One region of the Agrobacterium sp. NPDC089420 genome, then DNA from elsewhere that is predicted to be linked to it. Evidence: predicted binding sites of a transcription regulator. Region 1 holds the regulator's gene; the other holds the start of a gene.

Region 1 (5,955 bases):
AATTGCCCAACAGCATCGGTTATTACTCCATCGCCTTCGGCGCGGCACTGGTCTCGATCACCACCGCAACCGCCAGCCTGCGCATTCTGTCCGGCGGCTGGCACGCGCGCCCGCACGGCGCAACCGAGGAGATGCCCCTATGACCATCGTGATGATCATTGCATTTTGCATTCTCATGATGCTGGCGGTTCCCGTCGGTTACGCGCTGATCATTTCGGCAGGCGTCGCCGTGCTGTGGAACGGTTATGTGCCGCTTTCCATCGTGGCGCAGCAGGTCTATGACCAGACACAGTCCTTCCCCATGCTGGCGCTGCCGTTCTTCATGCTGGCCGGCACGCTGATGCTGGGCGGCAAACTCGGAACCCAGCTTTTGGAACTCGCCTCCAAAGCCATGCAGCGCTGGCGCGGCGGCCCGCTTTCCACCACTGTCATCTCTTCGGTGGTGTTTGGCGGCGTCTCCGGCTCTGCGGTCGCCAATGCCAGCGCACTGGGTTCGGTGCTCATTCCATGGCAGAAACGCCAGGGTTATCCCGCGCCTCTCTGCGCGGCGAACAATGCCACCTCGGCCGTTATCGACGTGCTCATTCCGCCCTCTATCCCGATGATCCTCTATTCGCTGGTGAGCGGCGTCAGCATCGCCAATCTGTTCATTGCCGGAATCTTGCCCGGCCTGCTGATGGCCGTCGGCTTCATCATCGTCTGCTGGGCGATTGCCGTGCGCCGCGGTTATGCGGTCAGCGATGAACGCATCCGCAAGCGCGATCTGGCGGTTCTGGCATTTCGCAGCCTGCCGGCGATCCTTCTGCCGATACTCATCATCCTCGGCCTGCGCTTCGGCTTTGCGACGCCCACGGAGGTGGCCGTTCTTTCGGTCGTTTATTCGCTCGTGCTCAGCATCGTCTTTTACCGCGACCTGACGTGGAAACGTTTCTGCGACAATTTCGTCGAGGCGGGTTCGGCAACCGGCGTCGTCATGCTGGTGATCATGGGCAGCGCCGCGGTGGGCTGGGTCCTCACCTTCGATCAGGCGCCCCAGCATTTCGCCACCTGGGTGGCGGAAAACATCTCGAACCCGATCCTGATCATTCTCATGATGAACATCCTGATGCTGATCATCGGCATGCCGCTCGATCTGCCGCCGTCGATCCTGCTGCTCGGACCGATCTTCGTGCCGCTGGCGGACATGATCGGGCTCGACCGGGTGCAGCTCGGCATGATGATGGTCATCAATCTCGGCATCGGGCTTTATACGCCGCCGATCGGCACCACGCTCTTCATCTCGTCCTCCATCGCCAGAGCGCCGCTCGGCGCGACGACCAGGGAGTTGTGGCCGTTCTTTGCCATGGCAATGCTGCTGCTTATCGCCGTCAGCTTCATCCCCGCCCTGACGATCTACTGACCTCGCCTGCAGCAGAACCGGAGACCATCGGCTAACGCCCCGGCCGGTGGTTTTTCGTTCACGATCTATCCTTCAAGATACGGCAAATCTTCGTTCCGCCGCTTCGCCGATGAAATCACGATCTGAGATGGAACCTTCACGAAATTTTAGGGGATTGCGGAACACATATGGAACATATAGTGTTCGTTCTGTATTTGTTTCGCGACCTCAACGACGATTCTCAAGGGTGTTTTCCTCATGCTCACGCGCAAACAGCAGGAATTGCTTCTCTTCATTCATGAAAGAATGAAAGAGTCCGGCGTGCCGCCCTCCTTCGATGAAATGAAGGACGCACTCGACCTTGCCTCCAAATCCGGCATCCACCGGCTGATCACGGCCCTCGAGGAGCGCGGCTTCATTCGCCGGCTACCTAACAGGGCGCGGGCGCTGGAAGTCATCAAGCTGCCGGAGGCCTACGCGCCGGGTGCGAGGCCGCAACGCGGTTTTTCGCCGAGCGTCATCGAAGGCAGCCTCGGCAAACCGAAGGCGCCGGAACCGGCACCCGCCCCCAAGGCGCCTGCCAACGATCTCGGCGGGGCGGTCACCGTGCCGGTCATGGGCCGCATTGCCGCAGGCGTGCCGATTTCCGCCATTCAGAACAATACGCATGACGTTGCCGTGCCTGTGGACATGCTGGGTTCCGGCGAACATTACGCTCTTGAGGTCAAGGGCGATTCGATGATCGAGGCCGGCATTTTCGATGGCGACACCGTCATTATCCGCAATGGCAACATTGCCAATCCCGGCGATATCGTCGTGGCGCTGGTGGATGACGAGGAGGCGACGCTGAAACGCTTCCGCCGCAAGGGCGCCTCCATTGCACTGGAGGCAGCCAACCCCGCCTATGAGACCCGCATCTTCGGGCCGGACCGGGTGAAGATCCAGGGCAAGCTGGTGGGGCTGATCCGCCGTTACCATTGATCGCTAATGGCCGCCATCGTCTCGGCGCGAACATCGCCCCGGTGAGGAGACCTCCATTGAGGATGGCGGCAATTCTGCACTTCGGCTGACTATGTCGATTCCGGGCCGACACATTCGTCCCGGGAGCAGCTGCATTCCGTTCCGCTGATCATCGGCTCCGGTCTTCATATGATATTGCGGCTTTGGCCCGGCCTGTTGCGCCCCGTGCCTCATCTGCATGGAGTTTCGATAACGTAGCGGGGTGTTTCGCCCGTGGGATGGACTTAACGCGACATCGTCACTGAACGGCGACATCCTCATCGCGTGACCCGCCGCCACTCATCAAAGGCGCTTATGGGTGCCATGGATTATTTTCGATATTCCGCAGCGCTTCGACATGTATAGAAATAAGCGTGATATCCGGGAGACAAGCCATGTACGATCTTTATATCGCCAACAAGAACTATTCCTCCTGGTCGCTGCGGCCCTGGGTCTTGATGCGCACGCTCGGTATCGCCTTCGATGAGAAGCTCGTTCCGTTCGGCGAAGGCGTTTCCTTCTCCAGCTTTTCGCCAACGGGCAAGGTGCCATGCCTTGTCGATGAGGGCGTGACGATATGGGAATCGCTGTCGATCGCCGAATATCTTGCCGAAAGGCATCAGGGCGTCTGGGCAAGCGACAAACAGGCGCGGGCATGGTCGCGGTCGGCTGCGAGCGAAATGCATGCCGGCTTTTCCTCGCTGCGCAATCTCTATCCCATGTCGGTCGGTATTCGGGTCAAGCCGAAGGCCGGCGATGCCGGACTTGCCGCCGATATCAGGCGCATCGACGCGCTGTGGAGCGAAGGCCTGAGGCAATTCGGCGGCCCCTACCTTGCCGGCCAGAAATTCACCGCGGTCGACGCCTTCTTCTGCCCGGTCGCATTCCGTTTCCAGACCTATGGCGCCGATCTTTCACCGGATGCGAAGGCCTATTGCGACCGGCTGCTCGCCCTGCCCGCCATGCGCGAATGGTATGAGGCCGGATTGCGGGAGATCTGGCGCGATGCCGCCCATGAAGAAGAAATAGGCGGCATTGGCGAACTGACCGCGGATCTGCGTCTCAAGGCCTGAGACCCAGCACTGGCGGTCGTCACTGCGACGTCGCCAGCAGCTGCCGGATGTTTTCGGGAACATCGTGCTCGAAACTACCGCTCTTCCAGTCGTAATAGCGGTGTTCGCTCCAAGGCCTGTCCACCCCCGCTATAGCGGCGCGCAGCCGTCCGACCACGGCGGGCTGTTCACTGCCGGCGAAACTCATTTCCACCGAACCGATGCGCCGCAGAATATCGCGGTTGAGCAGCAGTGCGCCCGAGCGGCATTGCGAAAACGAGGTTCTGCGCGAAACGACGACGATATCGGCGATGTCGCAGGCCTTTCCGGCAAACCGGCCATCCTCCAGAACGACGATCCATTCGCCGCTGCCGGCGCGCGCCACGCACCATATGTCCTTGGCGCAGGTGAAGACCCCCGGTTCCGCATCTTTCAGGGCTGCCGTCATCTGCCGGGCGACGGTACTCAGCTCTTGCGGGGTCAGTTTCGGTCTGGCGGTCAAAGCCACACGGGTTGCCGCCGTCCCGGTTTCGACAATCACCGGCGGCACGGGCTGTTCCGGCAGGAGCAATGCTCTTTGCCACTGGCCATAAACGAAACCCTGCGGCCGCGTCCTTGTCGTATAGGCCTTGCCGTCCTCCAGCAGGGCGACCAGTTCGCCATCCTCGTGAATGAGCAGGTGCGGCACATCGCGATAGGCCATCGTCGCCGACAGCCCGAAGGCAAAGAGCAGAATCGGAATGCCAAGCAAAGCGAGCCGGCTGCGCAGCAGCGTCAGCAGCAGGAAACCGGCCGACGCAAGGCCGATGAACCAGCCATGCGGCCGCCCCGTCGCAGCGCTGCCGCCCCAGGACGCCACCTCCTGCGCAACCTCGATGACGAGCGCCATGCCATATCCCATGATCTTCAGGAAAGGAGCGTCGAGCCCGAAGGGCATCAACAACATGGCGACAAGGCCAAAGGGCATGACGATCAGCGACATCAGCGGCATGGCGGCCAGATTGGCGAACAGTCCATAGGTGGTGACACGGTGGAAATGTTCGGCCGAATAGATCGCCGTCGACAGCCCGCCAATCAGCGATGTGACGATGACGCCGCCGATGATGGCGCCTGCCGTCTGCCCTACCCTCATCCATGCCGGCCTGCGGCCGATGGACAGCCGCTCGTGATTGCCGCGGCTGCGACTCCACCAGGCATAGGCCGATACCAGCGCGATGGTCGCTGCAAAGGACATCTGGAAACTCGGCCCCATGATCTCCGAGGGCGAAAAGGCAAGAATGACCAGGGCGGAAAGAGCAACGTTCCTGAGGCTGAGCGAGGGCTGATCGAAAAGGACGGCGATCAGCATCACGGACATCATCAGCCAGGCGCGTTCGGCAGAGACGGCGAAACCGGAAATCAGATAATAGGCAAGCGTCATCAGCAGCGCCGCGAAAGCTGAAATCTTCTTGACTGGCCAGCGTTGCGCAAAGGCGGGAAACAGGCTGAAGACCAGTCGGAGGCCAACGAAGAAGATGCCGGCAGCCAGCGCCATGTTGAGCCCGGATATGGCAACGATATGCGCAAGACCGGAAAGCCTCAGCGCCTCCATCGTTTCGACCGATATGGCCTGTCTCTCATCGGTGACGATCGAGGCTGCAAAGGCGCCGGCATCGCCGCCGATCGTGCCGCGGATACGCTCGGCAATGGCGCTGCGAAGGCGATAGAGCCCCATGTCGGCCCACTCCATCACCCCGCGCCCAGCGGCAATGTCCCCCTCCGGTGATACGGTCGTCACCTGGGGCGGCCTGTAGAAAAATCCCGTCGCGCCCATGCCTTTGAAATAGGAGGCGAAGGCGAAGTCATTGAGCCCCGGCAGAGCCGGACCGGAAGGCGGCGACAGACGCGCCTTGCCGCGAATGGTGGCGCCAAGCGCGACCGGTTCGCCGCCGCGGGCAAGCAGCGCGACCTTCTCCGGCGGACGCGACAGTTTCGGCGTCTCCGTCGCGATCAGCCTGACCACGTATCGCCAGTCGCCGCGCGCGTCGACCTCACGGCGCAAGACAGTGCCGATGATGGTCGTGGTGACCGGTGTATCCAGCACCACGGTGCCGGCGCGCCTGGTTTCAAGATCGGCCAGAAGCATGCCCAGCAGCAGGAAAGCGGCGATGCTGCAGCCGGCCGGCGACAGGCCGGTATCGTATCGGATGAAGAGCGCCAAAGCGGCGGCAAGCAGGAGTGCGATTGCCAGTACGAACGAAGACGGCGTGACATCCAGGGAAAACCACAGGATCGCACCGCAGCCGATGAAGACAGGAACAAACAGGAAATCATGGCCGAATGCGCGTTCCTCGGCGAGACAGGCGGTGAGTTTGCCGGTAATGACGACCTTGAGGTTCGGCCAGGAAACAGGGGCAGGCAGATCGCGGGCAGCGACATCGCCGGTGCGGCAAACGGGAAACAGGATTTCATGCGTGCCGGGCAAGCTGCCCGGCCTCGTTTCGGCATATTCGAAATGCTGTTTTTCCCCGTGACCGAGCAATCCGC
Region 2 (5,955 bases), on a different contig from region 1:
TGCCAGGCTGCGGCCAAGGTCGGTCAGAGCGTAATCCACACGGGGCGGGACCTCCTTGTAATCCGTCCGCGTCAGCACGCGGTCGGCCTCCAGTTCCTTCAATTGCTGGATCAGCACCTTGTCGCTGACACCCTCGATGGTGCGCTTGAGTTCGCCATAGCGCTTCGGGCCGTCGAGCAGAAAATACAGGATCAGCGGCTTCCACTTGCCCGCGATGATGCGAAGCGTGACGGCGAGACCATGGGAATAGCCCATGCCGCAGTTGGGTGAAGTTTCGCAATCGTCAGACGGTTTCGGCATTTTTTTCCATACTTACCAAAAGGTGCATACTTGAGGTCAGGTAACCATCATCTTAGCTTCAATGCAAGCGAAACGAGGGATACACATCATGACCAGACTGAATGGAAAGACCGCGGTCATTACCGGGGGTGCGACCGGCATCGGGCTTGCCGCCGCAAGGCGTTTCATAGAGGAAGGCGCGTTCGTCTTCATCTTCGGTCGGCGGCAGGAGGCGCTCGACGCCGCTGTGACAATACTCGGCCCCAATTCCCGGGCGGTAAAGGGCTCGGTCTTCGACGAGGCCGACCTCGACAGGCTCTATACAGCCGTTAAGGCTGAACGTGGAACCCTCGATATCGTCTTCGCCAATGCGGGGGCGGGAAGCCCGCTTCCGCTCGGCCAGATCACCGCCGCACATATTGACGAAACCTTCGACACCAATGTGAAAGGCACGATCTTCACGGTTCAGAAAGCGCTGCCGCTGATGGGCACGGGCGGTTCGATCATCCTGACCGGATCGAGCGCCGGCACCACCGGCGCGCCCGCCTTCACGGCCTATAGCGCGAGCAAGGCTGCGGTGCGCAATCTTGCGCGAACCTGGGCGGAGGACCTGAAGGGCACCGGCATCCGGGTAAACGTGCTGTCGCCCGGCGCAACGGCGACCGAACTCGCCAAGGCGGCGCTGGGCGAGGAGGGCCAGAAGGCCTATGGCGCGATGACCCCGCTCCAACGCATGGCCGATCCGGCGGAGATCGGAGCGGCGGCTGCCTTTCTCGCATCGCCGGACAGCAGCTTCATGACAGCCAGCGAAGTCGCCGTTGACGGCGGTCTGGCGCAACTCTGACGCCCGGCGCCCTTGCGCTTCGTCATTCGAGTATTTGGAACTCCGTGGCGCAAGGTTAAACACAAGGAGAACACATGCATTACGCAATCATCGGCTTCGGCAATATCGGTCAGGCCCTGGCCAAAGCCTTTGCCCGGAGCGGCATCGAAGTATCCGTCGCAACGGGGCGCGATCCGGAAAACATTGCGTCCGCTGCGGCCGCGATCGGCCCCACCGTTACAGCCAAGACCCTTGCGGACGCCATCAAGGCAGACGTCATCTTTTTGGCTGTCCGCTTCGAGGTGCATCCGGAAGTCGCGAAGGCGCTCCCCAGCTGGTTGGGGAAGACCGTCATTGATGTGACCAATGCCTATGGCGTGCCGCCCGAGGAACTGGGCGGACAGCCTTCTTCCAGGTTCGTCGCGCAAGCATTCACTGGCGCAAGACTGGTCAAGGGCTTCAACCATCTGATCGCTGCCACCCTTGCACAAGATCCGGCCGGTCATGGTGGCAGGAGGGTCGTGTTCCTCGCAAGCGACGACGACACCGCCGCGACGGAGATTGGTGTCCTTGCGGATAAGCTGGGTTTCGCACCCATCAAGCTCGGCGGGCTTTCGGAAGGCGGGCTACTTATACAAGCGCGGGGCAACAGCTGGGGTCAACTCATCTTCAACGACTTGGTCAAGTTCGACGGTTGACTGTCGGGCGCTGACCCGCTTGCGCTCATGGCTGCCGTTATTCACCACAAACAGCCGCGTCGGGCGAAGGGCTGGAGAGATGTCTGACACTCAACGGGCAGACTGTTATCGCATCCAATGGGATCATCTCTATAGACGCTTTACCAAACTTCATACGGTTTCGCAGGTCCACCTCCTCTTGTTCCGCCATCGGAAAAAAACCAGCTACCTGCTGATCGACACATATGTTCGTTCATCTTTTGTTCTTTTAATTTTCACTTGTGATGATAATATCGCGGCCTTGGCAAAGGCCGTGGAGCATCGTCGTGGGTTTAGAGTTGACGGATGAAGCAGCTTTAAAGCAGCTTTGCCTTGAGGGGCTGGGGCCGCACAAGATGCGCCGGTCCAGTGGACGCTTCAGCAGCAAGGTCCTGGTCGTGCTGAAACCGCCAGCGGCGCTTGCGGAGAGAATCTTTGCCGATGCGTCACACCACGCACAAGGACGGACAAGGCGTGCGGCCTATCCGCCTGAGCTTCTGCATATAACCCTGCTGTGTATCGGATGTTTTGAAACGGTGCCACATGGCTTGACAGGCAGGCTTAAGGCAGCACTTGGGGAAATCAAGGCGCGGCCCGTTCCGGTCACTTTCGATGGAACATCGCTTTTCGGTAACCGTAACAGTCTGGTGCTGCGAAGCAGCCGCGGCATGCCAGAGATCAACGCCTTGTCGAAGATATTGCAGCGGACGCTCTGGCGGGCGAACCTTCCCTACATCGCGGCATCGTCCCTGACGCCACATCTCACCATGATTTACGGCTGCGGGAAAATCGAACCGATGCCGACAGGAAAACCCTATAGCTGGCTGGCCGGCAGTTTCGAACTCATCTTCAGCCATCATGGCGAGACACGGCACGAATCCCTGGGGCGCTTCGCGCTCTCCGCAAAAGCTGACCGCTACGAGCAGCCCGAGAGTCAGCTCTATCTGCCGGAAAAAGTGATCGGTCCGTCGAACCGGCCGAAACAAAGGGCAGCAGCGCAATGAGGTGCGCCCTTGATGGCATGGCATTCCATGCCGAAATTACTCCGCATCCGCCGATTAAGAGCGATGCGGCAACTTTTCTGCGTGAACACGGGACGCTTTTCGGGTCACCCGTACATCCACCGCGCCCGTAGAAAACCGATGCTGGTTTCAATTCCGGGCACAGGCGAGGCGATCCCGCCTCGCTGCAAACGATAGCAGCTTAGAGCTGTACCTTGTCGAAAGCCTTGCCATCGATACCGAGAGCTTCGAGATCGGCGCGGGCGGGCTTGCGATGTGCGCGAACAGCGGCCGAAACCGAGAGCGCTGCACCGAGAACGGCGAAAGTTTCACCGAAGAAGTTACGCGATGTCTTTGCAACCTGACGCATTTTTCTCTCCATCTTTGATGCCCAGATAATGGGCATTTCCGGCCCGTTCTACAACTCATGATGTAGCAGGGAAGCCATGCAGCTTTGCTCGCGCTCGTTTGGATATCAGCCCATGCGATTTTGCATGGCTCAGGCGGCACGCCTCTTGAAACGATGCGAGGCGCTTCGCCGGGCGGGTTGAATAAGGCGGATATTTTGTTATGCCGGAGAGCTTGAAGACAAAGAGGCTGGCAGCATGACCATTACCATTTACGGCATCAAGAACTGCGACACGATGAAGAAGGCCAGAAGCTGGCTGGAAACCCATGGCGTCGATTATTCTTTCCATGACTACAAGACGGCCGGCATCGACCGTGCCCATCTGGAGACGTGGTGCGATGCCGTGGGCTGGGAAACGGTCCTCAACCGAGCCGGCACGACCTTCAAGAAACTCGACGATGCTCGGAAGGCCGATCTTACCCGTGACAAGGCCATCGGATTGATGCTGGAACAGCCCTCGATGATCAAGCGCCCGGTGCTGGACGCCAAGGGCAAGATAACCGTCGGTTTCAAGCCGGAAACCTACCAGACACTTTTTGCCTGACCCAAGCCGCCATGTCCAAAACGACCCGCGCCACCCAGATGCTGACCAAGGCCGGCGTTGCCTTCACCACCGTTACCTACGACTACGATCCGAATGCCGACCGCATCGGCCTGCAGGCGGCCGAGGCGATCGGCGAACCGCCGCATCTGGTGCTGAAGACGCTGATGGCGGAACTGGACGGCAAACCGGTCTGCGTCGTCGTGCCGTCCGACCGTGAAGTCAGCATGAAGAAGCTTGCCGCCGCCTTCGGGGGCAAATCCGCCAGCATGATGAAACCTGCCGATGCGGAGCGGGCAACCGGTTATCATGTCGGCGGCATCAGCCCTTTCGGACAGAAGAAGCAGGTGCCGACGGCCATCGAGGCCGGAGCCTTGGCGCATGACCATGTCTACATGAATGGCGGACAGCGCGGCCTGCAGGTGAGGCTTTCACCCCGCGACGCCCAGGCGGCGCTGAAGGCGATTGTCGCGCCCCTGGTCGCCGACTGAAAGCTCGACGACCGTTTCTGAAAGCATTTGGCTTTCGAAAGGAATGGGCTATGGTCGGCGCCTCCTGTTGAAATAGACGAAGGCAGATCATGACCGCTTCCCCTATCGATCCCGTCAAACTCGAAAAACTGGCCGAAGTTGCCGTCAAGGTCGGCCTGCAATTGCAGAAGGATCAGGATCTGGTGATCACCGCGCCGCTGGCGGCGTTGCCGCTGGTTCGGCTTTTGACCAAACACGCCTATATGGCGGGCAGTGGGCTGGTCACCACCTTCTATTCCGACGAAGAAACCACGCTTTCGCGCTACCGCCACGCCAGCGACGCGAATTTCGACCGGGCTTCCGGCTGGCTTTATGAAGGCATGGCGAAGGCCTATGCCAATGGCGCGGCACGGCTGGCGATTGCCGGCGACAACCCGATGCTGCTGGCCGAGCAGGACCCGGCCAAGGTGGCGCGCGCCAACAAGGCCAATTCCACCGCCTACAAGCCAGCGCTGGAGAAGATTTCCAACTTCGACATCAACTGGAACATCATCTCCTATCCGAACCCCTCCTGGGCGAAACAGGTCTTTCCCGACCTCCCCGAGGACGAGGCCGTTCGCAAGCTTGCCGATGCCATCTTCGCCGCATCACGGGTGGATGTGGCCGATCCGGTCACCGCCTGGGCGCAACACAATGCCAATCTCGCCAAACGCTCGGCATGGCTGAATGGCGAGCGCTTCGCATCGCTGCATTTCACCGGCCCCGGCACGGATGTGACGATCGGGCTGGCGGATGGCCATGAATGGCATGGCGGCGCCTCGGTCGCCAAGAACGGCGTGACCTGCAACCCGAATATTCCGACGGAGGAAGTATTCACCACGCCGCATGCGCTGCGCGTGGATGGCTACGTTTCCAGCACCAAGCCGCTGTCGCATCAGGGAACGCTGATCGACGATATTCAGGTGAGGTTCGAGGGCGGCCGCATTGTCGAAGCCAAGGCTTCGAAGGGCGAAGCGGTGCTGAACAAGGTTCTCGATACAGATGAGGGCGCACGGCGTCTCGGCGAAGTGGCGCTGGTGCCGCATTCCTCGCCGATCTCGGCAAGCGGCATCCTGTTCTACAACACGCTGTTCGATGAAAACGCGTCGTGCCACATCGCACTTGGCCAATGCTACTCGAAATGTTTCCTTGATGGCGCTTCGCTGTCGCAGGACCAGATCAAGGCGCAGGGCGGCAATTCCAGCCTGATCCATATCGACTGGATGATCGGTTCCGATAAGGTGGACATTGATGGCGTGAAGCCGGATGGCTCCACGGTTCCGGTGATGCGCGAGGGCGAGTGGGCCTGACTTACCTATCTCGGCAACTGGCTGCGCTGACTGAGCCAGATGCTGAAGAGCACCGCGACGAAACCCGCGATTTGCGCTGGCGCAAGGCTTTGGCCGAGCGCCAGCCAGCCCAGCAACGTCGCCACGACAGGGCTTAGAAAACCGAGCGACGCGACGGCGGAAGGTTCGATGCGGGCAAGCCCGCGAAACCACAGAAGATAGGTCAGCGCCGCACCAATGAGGCCGAGATAGGCCATGCCGAAAATATTGGCCGCAGTGGGCGACGGCAGGGCTGGTTCCAAGGCATAGGCGACAGGCAGCAGGAGAATTCCGCCCGCCGTCAATTGCCAGGCCGTGAAGGTGAGATTGGAAACCGGCGGGCGCCATT

The links. The regulator LexA, encoded in region 1, represses DNA repair genes until DNA is damaged. The targets are predictions, from matches to a motif close to TGTTCNNNNTGTGTTCNG.
Region 2: a site for LexA is predicted at 2,030-2,047, ahead of ACI2KA_RS03480 (2'-5' RNA ligase family protein). Genes of this name have one in related genera too.

The regions. Positions count from the first base shown of each region.
Region 1 is NZ_JBJDMY010000005.1:12,135-18,089, forward strand. It holds gene ACI2KA_RS08990 (TRAP transporter small permease) at 1-143, shown strand, start outside; gene ACI2KA_RS08995 (TRAP transporter large permease subunit) at 140-1,399, shown strand; gene lexA (transcriptional repressor LexA) at 1,637-2,359, shown strand; gene ACI2KA_RS09005 (glutathione S-transferase family protein) at 2,773-3,450, shown strand; gene ACI2KA_RS09010 (ComEC/Rec2 family competence protein) at 3,470-5,950, opposite strand.
Region 2 is NZ_JBJDMY010000002.1:184,352-190,306, reverse strand. It holds gene ACI2KA_RS03495 (winged helix-turn-helix transcriptional regulator) at 1-300, opposite strand, end outside; gene ACI2KA_RS03490 (SDR family NAD(P)-dependent oxidoreductase) at 389-1,123, shown strand; gene ACI2KA_RS03485 (NADPH-dependent F420 reductase) at 1,198-1,800, shown strand; gene ACI2KA_RS03480 (2'-5' RNA ligase family protein) at 2,106-2,822, shown strand; gene ACI2KA_RS03475 (hypothetical protein) at 3,022-3,189, opposite strand; gene ACI2KA_RS03470 (ArsC family reductase) at 3,425-3,772, shown strand; gene ybaK (Cys-tRNA(Pro) deacylase) at 3,784-4,260, shown strand; gene ACI2KA_RS03460 (aminopeptidase) at 4,350-5,588, shown strand; gene ACI2KA_RS03455 (EamA family transporter) at 5,594-5,955, opposite strand, start outside.